DNA from 4 places in the Ensifer fredii genome. Region 1 is predicted to be linked to each of the others. Evidence: riboswitches for the same ligand, from Rfam matches in the RefSeq annotation. Region 1 holds a riboswitch; each other region holds the start of a gene.
What was found. Region 1 has a riboswitch for cobalamin ahead of NXT3_RS12760 (CbtB domain-containing protein). Riboswitches for the same ligand answer to the same signal wherever they lie in the genome.
Positions count from the first base shown of each region.

Region 2: linked by a shared signal. The riboswitch ahead of bluB (5,6-dimethylbenzimidazole synthase) and the one ahead of NXT3_RS12760 (CbtB domain-containing protein) in region 1 are both predicted to bind cobalamin.
Region 3: linked by a shared signal. The riboswitch ahead of NXT3_RS04470 (aromatic ring-hydroxylating oxygenase subunit alpha) and the one ahead of NXT3_RS12760 (CbtB domain-containing protein) in region 1 are both predicted to bind cobalamin.
Region 4: linked by a shared signal. The riboswitch ahead of NXT3_RS32160 (ABC transporter substrate-binding protein) and the one ahead of NXT3_RS12760 (CbtB domain-containing protein) in region 1 are both predicted to bind cobalamin.

Region 1 is NZ_CP024307.1:2,596,095-2,599,297, forward strand. Features, by position in the region: gene NXT3_RS12745 (cystathionine gamma-synthase family protein) at 1-57, shown strand, start outside; gene NXT3_RS12750 (glyoxalase superfamily protein) at 84-434, opposite strand; gene NXT3_RS12755 (anthrone oxygenase family protein) at 473-952, opposite strand; cobalamin riboswitch at 1,131-1,407, shown strand; gene NXT3_RS12760 (CbtB domain-containing protein) at 1,448-1,624, shown strand; gene NXT3_RS12765 (CbtA family protein) at 1,802-2,587, shown strand; gene NXT3_RS12770 (ferric iron reductase) at 2,658-3,203, opposite strand, start outside.
Region 2 is NZ_CP024307.1:2,108,383-2,111,585, forward strand. Features, by position in the region: gene NXT3_RS10435 (DUF2865 domain-containing protein) at 1-1,003, shown strand, start outside; gene bluB (5,6-dimethylbenzimidazole synthase) at 957-1,718, opposite strand; cobalamin riboswitch at 1,763-1,974, opposite strand; gene NXT3_RS10445 (TolB family protein) at 2,017-2,841, opposite strand; gene NXT3_RS10450 (NAD+ synthase) at 2,845-3,203, opposite strand, start outside.
Region 3 is NZ_CP024307.1:939,846-943,048, reverse strand. Features, by position in the region: gene NXT3_RS04475 (FAD-binding oxidoreductase) at 1-255, opposite strand, end outside; gene NXT3_RS04470 (aromatic ring-hydroxylating oxygenase subunit alpha) at 252-1,496, opposite strand; cobalamin riboswitch at 1,600-1,800, opposite strand; gene NXT3_RS04465 (DUF6656 family protein) at 2,096-2,698, shown strand; gene NXT3_RS04460 (L-threonylcarbamoyladenylate synthase) at 2,778-3,203, shown strand, end outside.
Region 4 is NZ_CP024310.1:52,665-55,867, reverse strand. Features, by position in the region: gene NXT3_RS23855 (FecCD family ABC transporter permease) at 1-935, opposite strand, end outside; gene NXT3_RS32160 (ABC transporter substrate-binding protein) at 932-1,906, opposite strand; cobalamin riboswitch at 2,150-2,381, opposite strand; gene NXT3_RS23845 (hypothetical protein) at 2,532-2,786, shown strand; gene NXT3_RS31835 (hypothetical protein) at 2,885-3,022, opposite strand.

The DNA of each region.
Region 1 (3,203 bases):
ATCGAGCATCCGGACGACCTCGTCGCCGACGTCGCGAACGCTCTGACGACCGTCTGATCCATTGAGCGGGGGCCGTCCCCCGATCAATGCGTCAGAATATTGACTACGTTGCCGAACGGATCGCGCACGAAGAAGCGTCGCACACCCCAGGGTTCGTCAGTGATGTCATAGACGATTTCGATGCCGGCCGCCTTCGCGCGCCGATAGACTTCGTCGACATCGTCCACCTCGATCGAGAGCGCCGGCACCGGCGTTCCCGATCCGCCTTCAATGGCAAAGCTGACCTGCGGCATTGCCGATCCGCCTTCCGCCGCAAAGGTGACCAGCCAGCCGTGATCCATCACCACGTTGAGGCCAAGCAGATCCGTATAGAAACTGCGCGCGCGTTGCGGATCGGATACTTGAAGATTGGGCACGATGCGTCGGACTGCCATTGGACCCTCCCCAGTTTCATCGTCCTCTTTCCTAGGCTTCAGCCGCGTTGAAAGCCAAGCGTGAAAAGGGCGAGCGAAGCTATCGAAGCGATCGTGCGGACATGGTTCCACCAGACCCAATCGGTCAAGTAGCGCTGCTGCCAGACTTCGGTGGCGGCCTCGACCGAAGTGGCATTCGCCAGCGCGTTGTTGAGCGGAACGTTAAAGACCATCGTCACCGCGAATGTGCCGGCGAGGTAGACGAGTCCGCCCGCCGCCAGGAGATAGCTCCCCTCCCCGCCCCAGATGAAAGCGGCAGCTATGAGGATCACGCCGAGCAGCGCCGTGCCCATGAAGGCGGCGAAGAACAACGGATTCTGGATCACGACGTTGATCGCGTTCATGGCAGCAACGCCCTGCTCCGCCGGCAATCGCCGCAGCGCCTGCATGATGCAGACGGAAAAGACGAAGAAGAGCCCGGCCATAAGTCCGGATCCGATGACGGCGGCAAAGGACAGGGCAGGAACAAGGGCAAGCATCGCACGGACCCCGGGTCGATCGCGCGGCCTGCGGCCGCACGCGCTGCCCAAGAGATAACCGACCAATGCGATATAGTCATCAGGAGTTGTTCCCCATGTGGCGGGCAACGCGAAATGCGCGCAACCCTCTCCTCCACTTTCCACCGCGGCGCGATTGACATCATTGTCGGCCACACCTAATCATCGCTGATCGGTTGGTTCCCGGAATGCGAACGTGTTTCGGGAGTAAACGGGAATGTGACGGATGGACCCAAGCTGGGCATCTCAATCACTGCCGACCCCGCGACTGTAGAGCAGCGTGAATTTGCCGTTCCGGAGCAATCCGGAAGAAGCCACTGGAACAGCCGCGAGAGGGCGGTTCGGTTCTGGGAAGGCGAGGCAAATCCTTGGTGACTAGGCTAGCCTGGGCACCTGACGCTGCGAGCCAGGAAACCTGCCAAGCGATACGGGCATAGTGCCCAAGGGGAATATCCCATTGCCATCACGGAGGTTGTCATGGCTACGTCTACAGTTTCGAGCATTCCGCTCTCCCTCAGCGACCGTCTGACCGCGGGCATCATCGCCCTCATGATCGGTGGCTTCCTCGTTTTCGGTGCCGGCCTGGCGAATTCGGCCGTGCTGCACGACACGGCACACGACACGCGCCATTCCTACGGCTTCCCCTGCCACTAAGCGAAGTCATGGAGCGCCTGCCGCGTTCCATACCAAACGATACAACAATCGACCCTCCGGTGCTCGGAGCGCGCGTCGTGCGTCTGGCACGCGCCCGCGCCTTCAAGCGCCGGCTTGCGTCGATGGAATCGGGCCGGCTTACCGCAAGGCGGCCACGCCCGCTGAGGAAAATCGACAATGATCGTCAAGACACTTCTGGCCGCGGTCGTGGCCGGGCTGATCGCCGGCGTCTTCATGACCGGCGCCCAGGAATTGCGGATCACGCCGCTTATCCTGCATGCGGAAGAATTCGAGGGCGAAGCGCCGGCTGCAACCGGGCAGCCCGCCGGCGAGCAGCCGGCCACGGATCATCAGCAGCATTCGTCGCTGAAAGGATCCCAGATGTTAGGCGAGATGCTCGCAGCACTTTCGCCGGTCACCCCCGCCTATGCCCATGAGGGCGAAGAACACGAGGAAGGCGGCATCATGTTCGGCATGAGCCGCTTTTCCGGCACGCTTGCCGCCAATCTCGTCACCGGCGCCGGCTTCTCGTTGCTGCTTGCAGGCATCAGCCTGATGATCGGCTACCCGATCACGCTTGCCAATGGCGCGCTCTGGGGCGCCTTCGGCTGGCTCGCCGTGCACCTGCTTCCGGCCGTAGGCCTGCCGCCGGAACTGCCGGGCTTTCCGGCGGCCGAGCTTGGCGACCGGCAGCTCTGGTGGGGGGCGACGGTGCTACTCTCGGCCGTGGGACTCTATCTGCTGGCACTCCGCCCGGAAATCGTCGCCAAGCTCGCGGGTCTCGTCCTAGTCGCCGCTCCCCATCTTTATGGTGCGCCGCAGCCGCTCGACATTTCCAGCAACGTGCCGGCTGTGCTCGGCGCCGAGTTCGCCGTCGCCGCGCTTGCGACGACGCTCGCCTTCTGGCTGGTGCTCGGCATCGTCTCCGGTTTCATCAACGACCGGTTTCTCCGGGCGCACTAACCGGCCCCCGCGCCTTCGCCGCTTGTCCTCTCCCCGCCTGCGGGCAGCACGCGGGGAGAAGGCAAGGGTCTCATTTGCTATCGAGCAGGTGGGCCCGCAGCATCTCTCGTCGAAGCTCGGGCTCGAGCAGCACGCAGGTGTCGCAGAAGCTGCCGCCCTCGGCACGATAGAAAAGGCAACAACCGCCGCGGATCCGGTAGGTCCTGGAGCGAAGCTCTCCCCCACTGCCGGAGGCCGCTTCGATCTTTTCGTAGTGAAGCTGCCGCGAGGCAAGCGGCGAGTGGGCCCTTTTGACGATCGCCAGCGCCTGCCCCGTCGCCCTGTCCTCCCGTTGCCGCCGCCGCCCGATCTCCAGGAAAGCGCCGGCGAGACTGTCCGCGGCCAACCGCCATTGCGCGCGCGCTGACAGGCCGCAGCGGCGTTTCAGCAGCGCGATCACCGGCTTCAGATGCGCAACGAAGGCATCGTGAAAGCGTCGAGTCGGCTCGTCCGGCTCGATCTCACTCTCGCTCCGCGGAAGGTCGACGAGGAAATGAAAGCGGCCGGCCACAAGCGACCTCCCGTCGCGGGCACGCAAATAGGTTTCGAAACGCAGGCCCGCGACCACCGGAACAAG
Region 2 (3,203 bases), 490 kb from region 1:
AGAGCTGCCGGCGGCGTTCACGACAAACGCCAATCTGCGCGATTTCACCGGCGCGGTTTCGCGACAGAACATCGAACTTCGCCGCGCCAGGAACGAAAGGCGGCGCATGGAATGCAGCGACGAGTCCGTCGTCTACATCGAAAGCGAAAATGCGGCTGCCTGTGCCGAGCTTGACGATGCGATTGCGCGCATGGAGGACAATCTCCACACGCTCAAGGCCCAACGCCGGCACCTGATTTCGAAGGGCAATGAGGACATGCGCCGGCGGATCCTCGCCGCCATGGAATTGAACGACTGCTCGGGGGACGCCGCTCCGAACTGGGACGAGACGGTTCCGGATGAATTCGGCACCGAAGAGGCGCGCGCTCATCGCAACATCCTCGAAAGCTTCCCGCCGGACGGCGAGGACTATCCGTTGCTGTTCGATGGTCCGACCGACGATTTCACATTCATGGAGAACGGCGCGGCAGGCGGCTTCAGGACCATGTGCGTGCGGACCTGCGACGGAGCATTTTTCCCGATTTCGTCGAACGCCACGCCGGCCGACTTCGGACGCGACGCCGAGCTTTGCCGGGCACGATGCCCCGGCGCCGATACGGAACTCTATTATCACGTCCTCGCCACCGAGGAGAGCGAGCAGATGGTTTCGGCGTCCACGGGAAGGCCGTACAGGGAACTCGCCAACGCCTTCGCCTATCGTGTGCGCGACGTCGGTTCTCCCGGCATCTGCGGCTGCCAGATTCCGAAGATCACGACGGATCAGAACAAAAGCACCACCTCGGGAACCAAGCTTTCGGTGGTCAGCCCTTCCGTCGTGACGATCGAGGGGCCGTCTGCACCAGCCTTCGGACCAGCGGGGGCAAAGCCCGTGGAAGAGCGCCCCTATGATCCGAAGAGCAGCAAGGTCCGGGTTGTCGGTCCTGCCTTCCTGCCACAGGAAGAGAGCGCGATCGATCTCAAGAACCCTCGGGGATCGCGTTACCAGCCGCTGCAAAACGAGTGACACCTTCCCTTTGGGCGGTCGTTACGAGGCTGTCGCGGACGCCCCATCCTTCGTCGAAAACGAGGTCCTCGAGCGGCAAGCGTTGCCGCCAGCCCTTCACCGCCAATTCCGGCTGCTGGTAGAGGCGATCGACATAGCCAAGGCACAGCCAGGCGACGATTTCGATGTGCTCCGGAATTCCGAGGATATCTTTGACCTCGTTCTCGTGGAAAATGCTGACCCAACCGACGCCGACGCCTTCGGACCGCGCCGCGAGCCAAAGATTCTGCACCGCGCAAACCGTCGAATACACGTCCATTTGCGAATTGTGCGTGCGGCCGAGCACGACGGCGCCGCCGCGGGTCCGGTCGCAGGTCACGCAAATGCCGAGCGGCGCCTTGCGTATGCCCTCGAGCTTGAGTGACCGGTATTTCGCCTGCGCCTCGCCCGAAAACATTCCGGCTGCCTCCTCATTGGCGCGCTGGAAAGCCTGCCAGACCCTCTCCCGCGTCTCGATTCGCCGTACGAGCACGAAGTTCCACGGCTGCATGAAGCCGACGGACGGGGCACGATGCGCCGCTTCGAGCAGGCGGGCGATCAGCGGTTCGGGCAGCGGTTCGGGCAGGAACTCGTCGCGCACGTCGCGGCGCGTCTCGATGGCACGATAGACGGCGGCGCGCTCGTCCGGCGAAAAGGCACCGGCCGCCGCAAGGCAGCCGTTCGGGTCAGGCAGCATCGTTCGATCCCCAACAATGCGCAACCTCCCGCCGTCCGCGCGGGGCCGGTCTATCTCGCCAGGCCGGTCTTCTGACTTCGGATCACTCGGCTGCGCCACCTTCCCAGATCGCATCAGGAACCAGTGGCAAAGCTCTGAAAATACTCAGAACTCTTTTGGCGCAGACGTCACCGTCACAGCGTTGGGCACGTGCCGGAATTCTACCGGCTTCCCGATTCTCCCGCAGCAAGCGGGCACCTGACGGCCGCATATGGGCACAGCCGCCGGCGAAACGCAAGGCGGGGGCGCCGCGCCCTGCTCAAGCCGGCCGATAACGCACGAAGGCGAAGGCATCGCCGTTGGGCGACCAGTTCGGAACGTTCATCGTCCCCTGCCCGCCGAAGAGTTCGAAGAGGACACGCGCATTGCTGCCTTCCGGATCCATCAGCCGAAGCCGCACATCGAGATCGCGCGGATGGTCGAAGACCTCGCCGTCATAGGACAGCACCAGCAGATGCCCGCCGTCCGGCGACGGGTGCGGGAACCAGTCACCATAAGGGCTGTCGGTGATGCGCTGGACATCGCTGCCGTCCGGCCTCACCCGCCAGATCTGCATGCGGCCGGTGCGGCTCGAATTGAAATAGATCCACGCACCGTCCGGCGACCAGTCCGGGCCGTCGTTGCGGCCCTCGCCATGCGTCAGGCGCCGCTCCTCTCCGCCATCGACCGAAATCGTGTAGATGTCGAAGATCTGGTCGCGGATCCCGCAATAGGTCAACGTTTTCCCATCCGGGGACCAGCCGTGCCAATAGGACGGCAGGTTGCGTGTCACCAGTCGCGGCGTGCCGCCCTCGGCCGGCAGCAGATAGATCGCCGACTTGCCGAATTCGGTCTTGTCGCTGATCGCCAGCGTTTTCCCGTCCGGCGAAATGCCGTGATCGTTGTTGCATTGCCCGGCAAAGCCCGTGTCGATTTCCACGGGCTCGGAACCGTCAAAGGCAAGCCGATAGAGCCTGCCGTCGCCGTTGATGATCAGTGATTTGCCGTCCGGCGACCAGTTCGGCGCCTCGACCAGCCGCTCCGTCTGCCAGACGACTTGCGTCTCGCCGGTGGCAATATCGAAAATCTCCACCGAACTGCGCATGATCTACCCTCGGTCGCGGAAACGGTTGGTGATCGGATAGCGCCGGTCCCGGCCGAAATTCTTCTTGGTGATCTTGACCCCGGGAGCCGACTGCCGCCGCTTGTATTCGGCGATGTAGAGCAGGTGTTCGATCCGATGCACCGTGGCCTCGTCATGCCCGCGGGCGACGATTTCCTCGGTACTCAGTTCCTTCTCCACCAGGCACTCGAGAATGTCGTCGAGGACCGGATAGGGCGGCAGCGAGTCCTGGTCGGTCTGGTTGGGCCGCAGTTCGGCCGAGGGCGCCTTGTCGATGATGTTCAGCGGGATGACCTCGCCGGAGGGGCCGAGTGCTCCGGGCGGCACAGCGCCATTGCGCCAGC
Region 3 (3,203 bases), 1.7 Mb from region 1:
AACGGAAAGCGGGCGGGACGGCGAGGACGATAGCGTATAGGTGCGCATCACCGGTTCCTCGCCGACGGGGAGTTCCAGCGTCACGAACTGCCCGGGCAGGTAGCGGAACCAGGCCGGCCTGTCGGACCGGAAGGTGAAGGTCATCACGTCCGCGGTCTCCCCGACCGCGGAGATGCATTCGAGCAGGAACTGGCGATCTTTCCAGGGCTGCAGTTCGTCGAAGTGGTGAAAGGAGCGTGCCATTTCCATCGTCATGCCACCCGCGACAGAGGAGCGGCGCTGCCCTGCAGGCGATCCTGCATGAAGCGCGAATACCAGTCGACGAACTGCATGACCCCGCCCTCGTGTTCGGCCGAATAGGGACCCGGCTCATAGGCCGGCGAGCGGATGCCGAAGGCGTTTTCCTCGACGATCTGCCGGTCCTGGTCGTTGGTCTCGGTCCAGACATGGGTGAGGTCTTCGAGGGTATAGTCGACCCCTTCGACCGCATCCTTGCTGACGAGCCATTTCGTCGTGACCTGCGTCAGTTCCGGCCCGAGCGGCAGCACGCGGAAGGTGATCGCATGGTCGCCGAGGATGTGGTTCCAGGTCGTCGGGTAATGGAAGAGCAGCAGCGTGCCGATGCGGTTCGCGCTTATGTCGCCGGAAAGCTGCTTGCGGACCGCCTTCTCGCCGGACATCGTATAGCTCTCCGCCCCGTTGATCAGCGGCATCCTCGTCATGCGGAACTGGCCGGTCGGCCCGATCTTGAAGGCGCTCGGCAGCCCCGCCGCCTCGCATCTCTCCCAATGGGCACCGATTTCCGGATCGTCCATGGCGCCCTGGACGCCCGTCACAGTCGGAGCCTCGGGATAGGTCCGGCAGAGTTCCGGATGGTTGGCGGCGCAATGGTAGCACTCGCGGTTGTTCTCCCAGACGAGCTTCCAATTGCCCTTCTCGACGATGGTGCTTTCATAGGCGACCTTGGTTTCGCCGAGGCGATGCGGCGCGAGATAGGCTGCAACCGTGTCGCGGAAGGGCTGGAAATCCATGGGCCGCTCGGCAAGGCTGATGAAGATATAGCCGCCGACCGTTTCGCAATTGACCGGCTTCAGGCTGTGCTGGGCCGGATCGAAATCCTCCGGCATCTGCCGGGCGAAGAGCAGCCTGCCATCGAGTTCGTAGGTCCACTGGTGATAGGGACAAACGAGCTTGGCCGAGGATCCCTTGTGCTGGGTGCAAACGCGCGAGCCGCGGTGGCGGCAGGAATTGTGCAGCGCTCGGACCGCCCCCTGGCGATCGCGCACGATGACGATCGGATAGTCGCCGACCTGCAGCGTGAAGTAATTGCCGGGACGCGGGATTTCGCAGTCGTGGCCGACGAATAGCCAGTCTTTGTACCAGATATTCTCCAGGTCCTGACGGTAATAGTCCGGGTCGATGTAGAAGGCCCGATCGAGGCTGTAGCCCTCGCGGCGGGTCTTCAGCTTGCGCAGCATTTCGTTCTGGATGTCCATGCCCATGTCCTCGTTAGCCCTGTTTCGGGCAGGCAGGACGGGAACCGCGCCGGAGAGATGTCGTGCGCCTTGGCTCCGATCCGGCTGCCCGCCGCAACCAGTTACGGTCGTTTTCCTCAAGGCTGGTTTCCGGGCTCTGGAGCGGCCCGAGGGCCCTGCCCGGCGCCTTCCCGGACGATTGTCCAGTGGCCTTATGCCGGGGTTCACTCCACCACCGTTGCGGGGGCAGCGCCGGGATTTGACCGGCTTCCCAATTCTCCGCCCCTCCCTGCGAAGAAGCGGCACCTTGAGCAATTCGAATCTAAGCGGCCAGACAGGCTCGGCAATTGCCGGTGCGCGACATTCCATTCCAGAAAGACGACAAAGATTTTCGATGCGCGCGCGTTGGAAGTCCTGTGACATCTTCTATAATAAACAATGTGATAGATACATTTTTCGGCAAATGGCGCGTTTTTTCGCAGCGGCATCCAAGCCGCGAAGATCACGGGCCATTTTGCGACATAAAGCGATGCGCGGGCGCCCGAAATACTCTATTAACCATAGTGATTTAGCGTTCGCTGACGGTTTAGTCCGTTCAGCGACAGGTGACGCAGAGGTCGATGGCAAAAATCAGATACTACGACGCCTCAGGCAAAGCGCAGGCGCCGGCGCCGAAAACGGCGGGCGGCCATACAGAGTTCCTGCGCACGGGCCGAATCGACCGGCGCCGGCCGTGGTTGCCCGAACAGCGCCGCTACATGACGCATGAGGAAGTGGCAGAGAGAACCGGACAGAGATTACAGGCGGCGGGAGAGACGACACACGGGCGGATCAACGGCTTTCATGCCTCGATCCAGTTCCCGAAGATGATCTTCCACAGGACCCTCGCCGACAGTCCCCACCTCGGCTATTGCCATGTCACCGCGGCGCGGACTCATCTCGCTCGATCGCGAGACGTCACCTGGGCGTTCTACTTTGCCAACTTCTTCTCCGACCTCGGCGACGAGGCGCACTTCTTCGAACGCATACAGACAAGCTACTCGCGCATGTATTTCGCCGTGGCCATTCAACCCGGCACCGAAGAGGGGCGGATGGTCCTCGATCGAAATGTTCGGGGCAACGGCCTGATCTTCCGGACGCAGGACCCGAAGGTGGCGCTCAAGAACGTCCTGATGCTCGGCGCACGCGACGAAGCGCTGCGGCGGATCATTCGCAGCCTCTGACGCCGGTCATCGACAAAGAAAATCGTTCTGTTTTCCCTCCTCCTCCGTTAAGGAAGCGACGGAAAGGACCAGAACCGCCATGGCCGAAATCATCGATACGCGCAGCGAACCGGATCGGGCGATCGAAACGGCCTGCGCGGTGCTTTCCGAAGGTGAGCCCGTGGCGATCCCGACGGAAACCGTCTACGGCCTTGCAGCAGACGCAACGAGTGCCGATGCGATCAGCCGCATCTACGAGATGAAGGGCCGGCCGCGTTTCAATCCGCTGATCTGCCACGTCTCGGACATGGGAATGGCCGAAGCGCATGTGATATTCGACCCCATCTCCCGACGCCTCGCGGAAGCCTTCTGGCCGGGGCCGCTGACGCTGATTCTCACTCAGCGACCCGAAAGCACCGTGCACGCGCTTGCCTCGGCCGGCCTCGACACGCTCGGGATCCGCATGCCTGAAGGTTTTTCCCGGCGGGTGATCTCACATTTTGGGCGACCGCTGGCGGCGCCGAGC
Region 4 (3,203 bases), on a different replicon from region 1:
ATGATGATGCGCGACACGATGTCGGCGGCGATCATGAACACCGCTCCCACCAAGGCGGAGACCGGCAGCAGCAATCCGTGCCGGACGCCGACGATCATACGGGCGATATGGGGGATGACGAGGCCGACGAAGCCGATCGACCCGACCATGCTGACCATGGTCGCCGTCATCATCGCCGATACGCCGATCAGCACGGCATAGACCCGGCGCACCGGGATGCCGAGCGAGGCGGCGGATTCGGAGCCGAAGGTGAATGCGTCGAGGGCGCGTGCGTGCCAGAGACAGACAATGAGGCCGACCAGGGCAACAGGCACTGCGAGCCAGACATCCGGCCAGCGGACGCCGGAGAGATTGCCGAGCAGCCGGAACATGATTGCCCGCGCCTGTTCCGCATTCGCCGCCTTGGTGACGATCAAGGAAGTGAGCGCGTTGAAGAGCTGCGAGCCGGCGACGCCGGCCAGAACGATCGCGCCATGACCCCTGCCCGCCCGCACCGCCAGCAGGCTGACGAGCCCGAAGGCAAGTAGCGCCCCGCCGAAGGCGCCGACCGGCAGCGTCAACAGCCCGGCGCCGATGCCGAGGACGGCGACGCCGACAGCGCCGGTCGATGCGCCCGCGGAGATGCCGAGGATATAGGGGTCGGCCAGCGGATTGCGCAGCAGCGACTGCAGCACGACGCCGGAAAGCGCCAGCGCCGCACCGCAGCTGGCAGCAGCGATGGCGCGGCTCACCCGGTAGTTCCAGATGATGCCCTCGTCGAGCGCATCGACGCCGTAGCCGGCATCCCACAGGCGGTTGGCGACCGTCTTGGCCACCACGCTCATGGGTATGGCCGTCTCGCCGATCGCCGCACCCAGCCAGAGCGCGACGAACAGCACGACGAGCGCCAGCAGGCTGGCGCTCGTCCGGGACAGGGATGGTGCGCTGCCGATCACTTGTTCAGGCCGGATTTCTCGACGGCATCGGCAAGCACCTCGATGCCCTCGATGGTCCGGATCGTCGGGTTCATCGCCTGGGCGTCCATCTCGACCACATGGCCGTCCTTCACCGCAGGCATCAGGCTCGAGACCGGATCGGACTCGAGGAACTTGTGCTTGACGGCGACGTCGTCGGCGGGGAAACGACGGCGCTGCATCTTGCCCGCGACGATCAGCGTCGGGCCGGACTTGGCGATGGTTTCCCACCCCACCGTCGGCCATTCCTCTTCGCTGTCGATGACATTCCTGATGCCGAGCGAGCGCATGATGTAACCCGGCGCGCCATTCTTGCCGGCGACATAGGGATCGATGTCGAGCTCGGCGCTCGAGAACCAGAACACTGCGGAAAGCTTGCCGTCCGCCGAAGCGATCTTCTTCTTCGCCGCTTCCTCACGCGTCTTCAGTTCGGCAACCAGCGTCTCGCCGCGCTCCTGGACGTTGAAGATCTGCGCGAGTTCGGTGATTTCCTGATAGATCAGGTCCATCGTGAACACCGAATGGCGAACGCCGTCGCCGCCGCCGGTATTGTCCTTGCCGATGCAATCGGCCGGCGACGTATAGACCGGTATTCCGAGCTCCTCGAACTGCTCCGGCTTGGCGACGATGCCCTCCGGGCCGACATGCCACTGGAACTGCGCGGTCACAAGATCCGGCTTCTTGGCGACGACGCTTTCGAAGCTCGGATCGTTGTCGGCGAGCCGTTCGACCTTGGCATTCACCTCCTCGTAGCCCTTGATGACCGGCCCGATCCAAACGGCGGTGCCGACCATCCGATCCTGGAGGCCGAGCAGGTAAAGGATTTCGGTGCTGCTCTGGCCGATCGAGACGGCCCGTTCGGGCGCCTTCTGAAACGTGACCTGACGGCCGCAATTGGTGAGCATCAGCGGATAGCTGGTTTCGGCGGCTTTCGCCTCCATGCCGATAGCCATAAGAACGGCGGCTGCGCACAGGATGCCGTGTTTCGATTTCGCAAACAGGATTTTCATAAGCCTATTTCCCGGATTCGATGAAACGGCCGAAAGGATGCGGCCGGTCGCGGCGCGAACGGACGGAGTCAGCCCGCCTGCCGACAGTTCGGCGGCGTCGCGGAACGGGAAAGACCAGAGGCAAGGCGCGGGTCGGCGCAAGGAGAGGTCATGCTGTGTCCTGTTCCGGGCATCCCCGCCCGTGATTGGAGTGAACGCATGACGGCAGGTCTCCTGGCTTGCGGATATCTGCCGTCCACCTGCCTTCCCGCGACAATTTCGCAGTGGCATGACGCTTCTCGCGTCACGAGGATGGGCGGCAATCCGCTTACAGTTGCGGGGGCAGCCACGGTCTTGGTCCCTGTTGGGTCGTCCGCACCGTGTTCCCTATTAATCCCCTTCGCTTCATCGTAGGGGAACCGTCGCTGGCTTCCTTAATTCGTTGATCATGACTGGTCAAGGCCAGTGCTGCCTACCAACATTTCGGCGATGCCTCCACACAGTGCGGACCCCGATGCCGAGGCCGCCGCTCCCTGGGCCGCCACAATCAGGTATAATCCCGAGCGATTTCAGGTCGGGAGGAAGGACGATGTCGATCGACGCGGAACTGCAAAAAGTCGAGGCCGGATACGCGATCGAATACCTGCAGGAGCATCCGGAAGCAGGCCTCTGCTGCGAGGAACGGCGCTGCTGGATTACGCCGAACGCTAACGAGACCGATCGGCAGGCGCTGCTTCTCGATGCGGCCGAGGCCGAGCGGCTCAAGGACGACCCTCGCCTGCGGCTCGTCTCGGGTATAGCCCATGCGGGCCGGTCTCTCTGGGTGGTTCGCAGGATGACCTGACGATCCGCAGAAGACGATCAATCGCCTTGCGCGGGCCCCTGCGCAATGCCGTTGACGATCAGGCGGATGCAGCTGCGCATGAAGCCCGGCCATTCCGGTCAGCCCGGCCATTCGGGTCCCTGGCCGGTCTCGAGCGCCGCGGCGCCGAAGATCAGGTCCATGAAGATGCGCGCGGTGGGCAGCGGCTCGCCGATGTCGAGCAGTCCCCTCGCCCGGCCCTCTTCCAGCCATCGCAAACTCCTGCTGGCTGCGGTTCGCCTGCCGACAACAGCCGGCCGATCCCGAAAGACGCAGGAATGTAGGGATTTGTTAATGAATTGGCAAAAATACAACCTTTCAATGATTTATGGCACCACAACGAATCGCGAGTTTCCTAATTCCGGCCGCGCAGGGCTAGAGCCAAATCATGCGCAAACC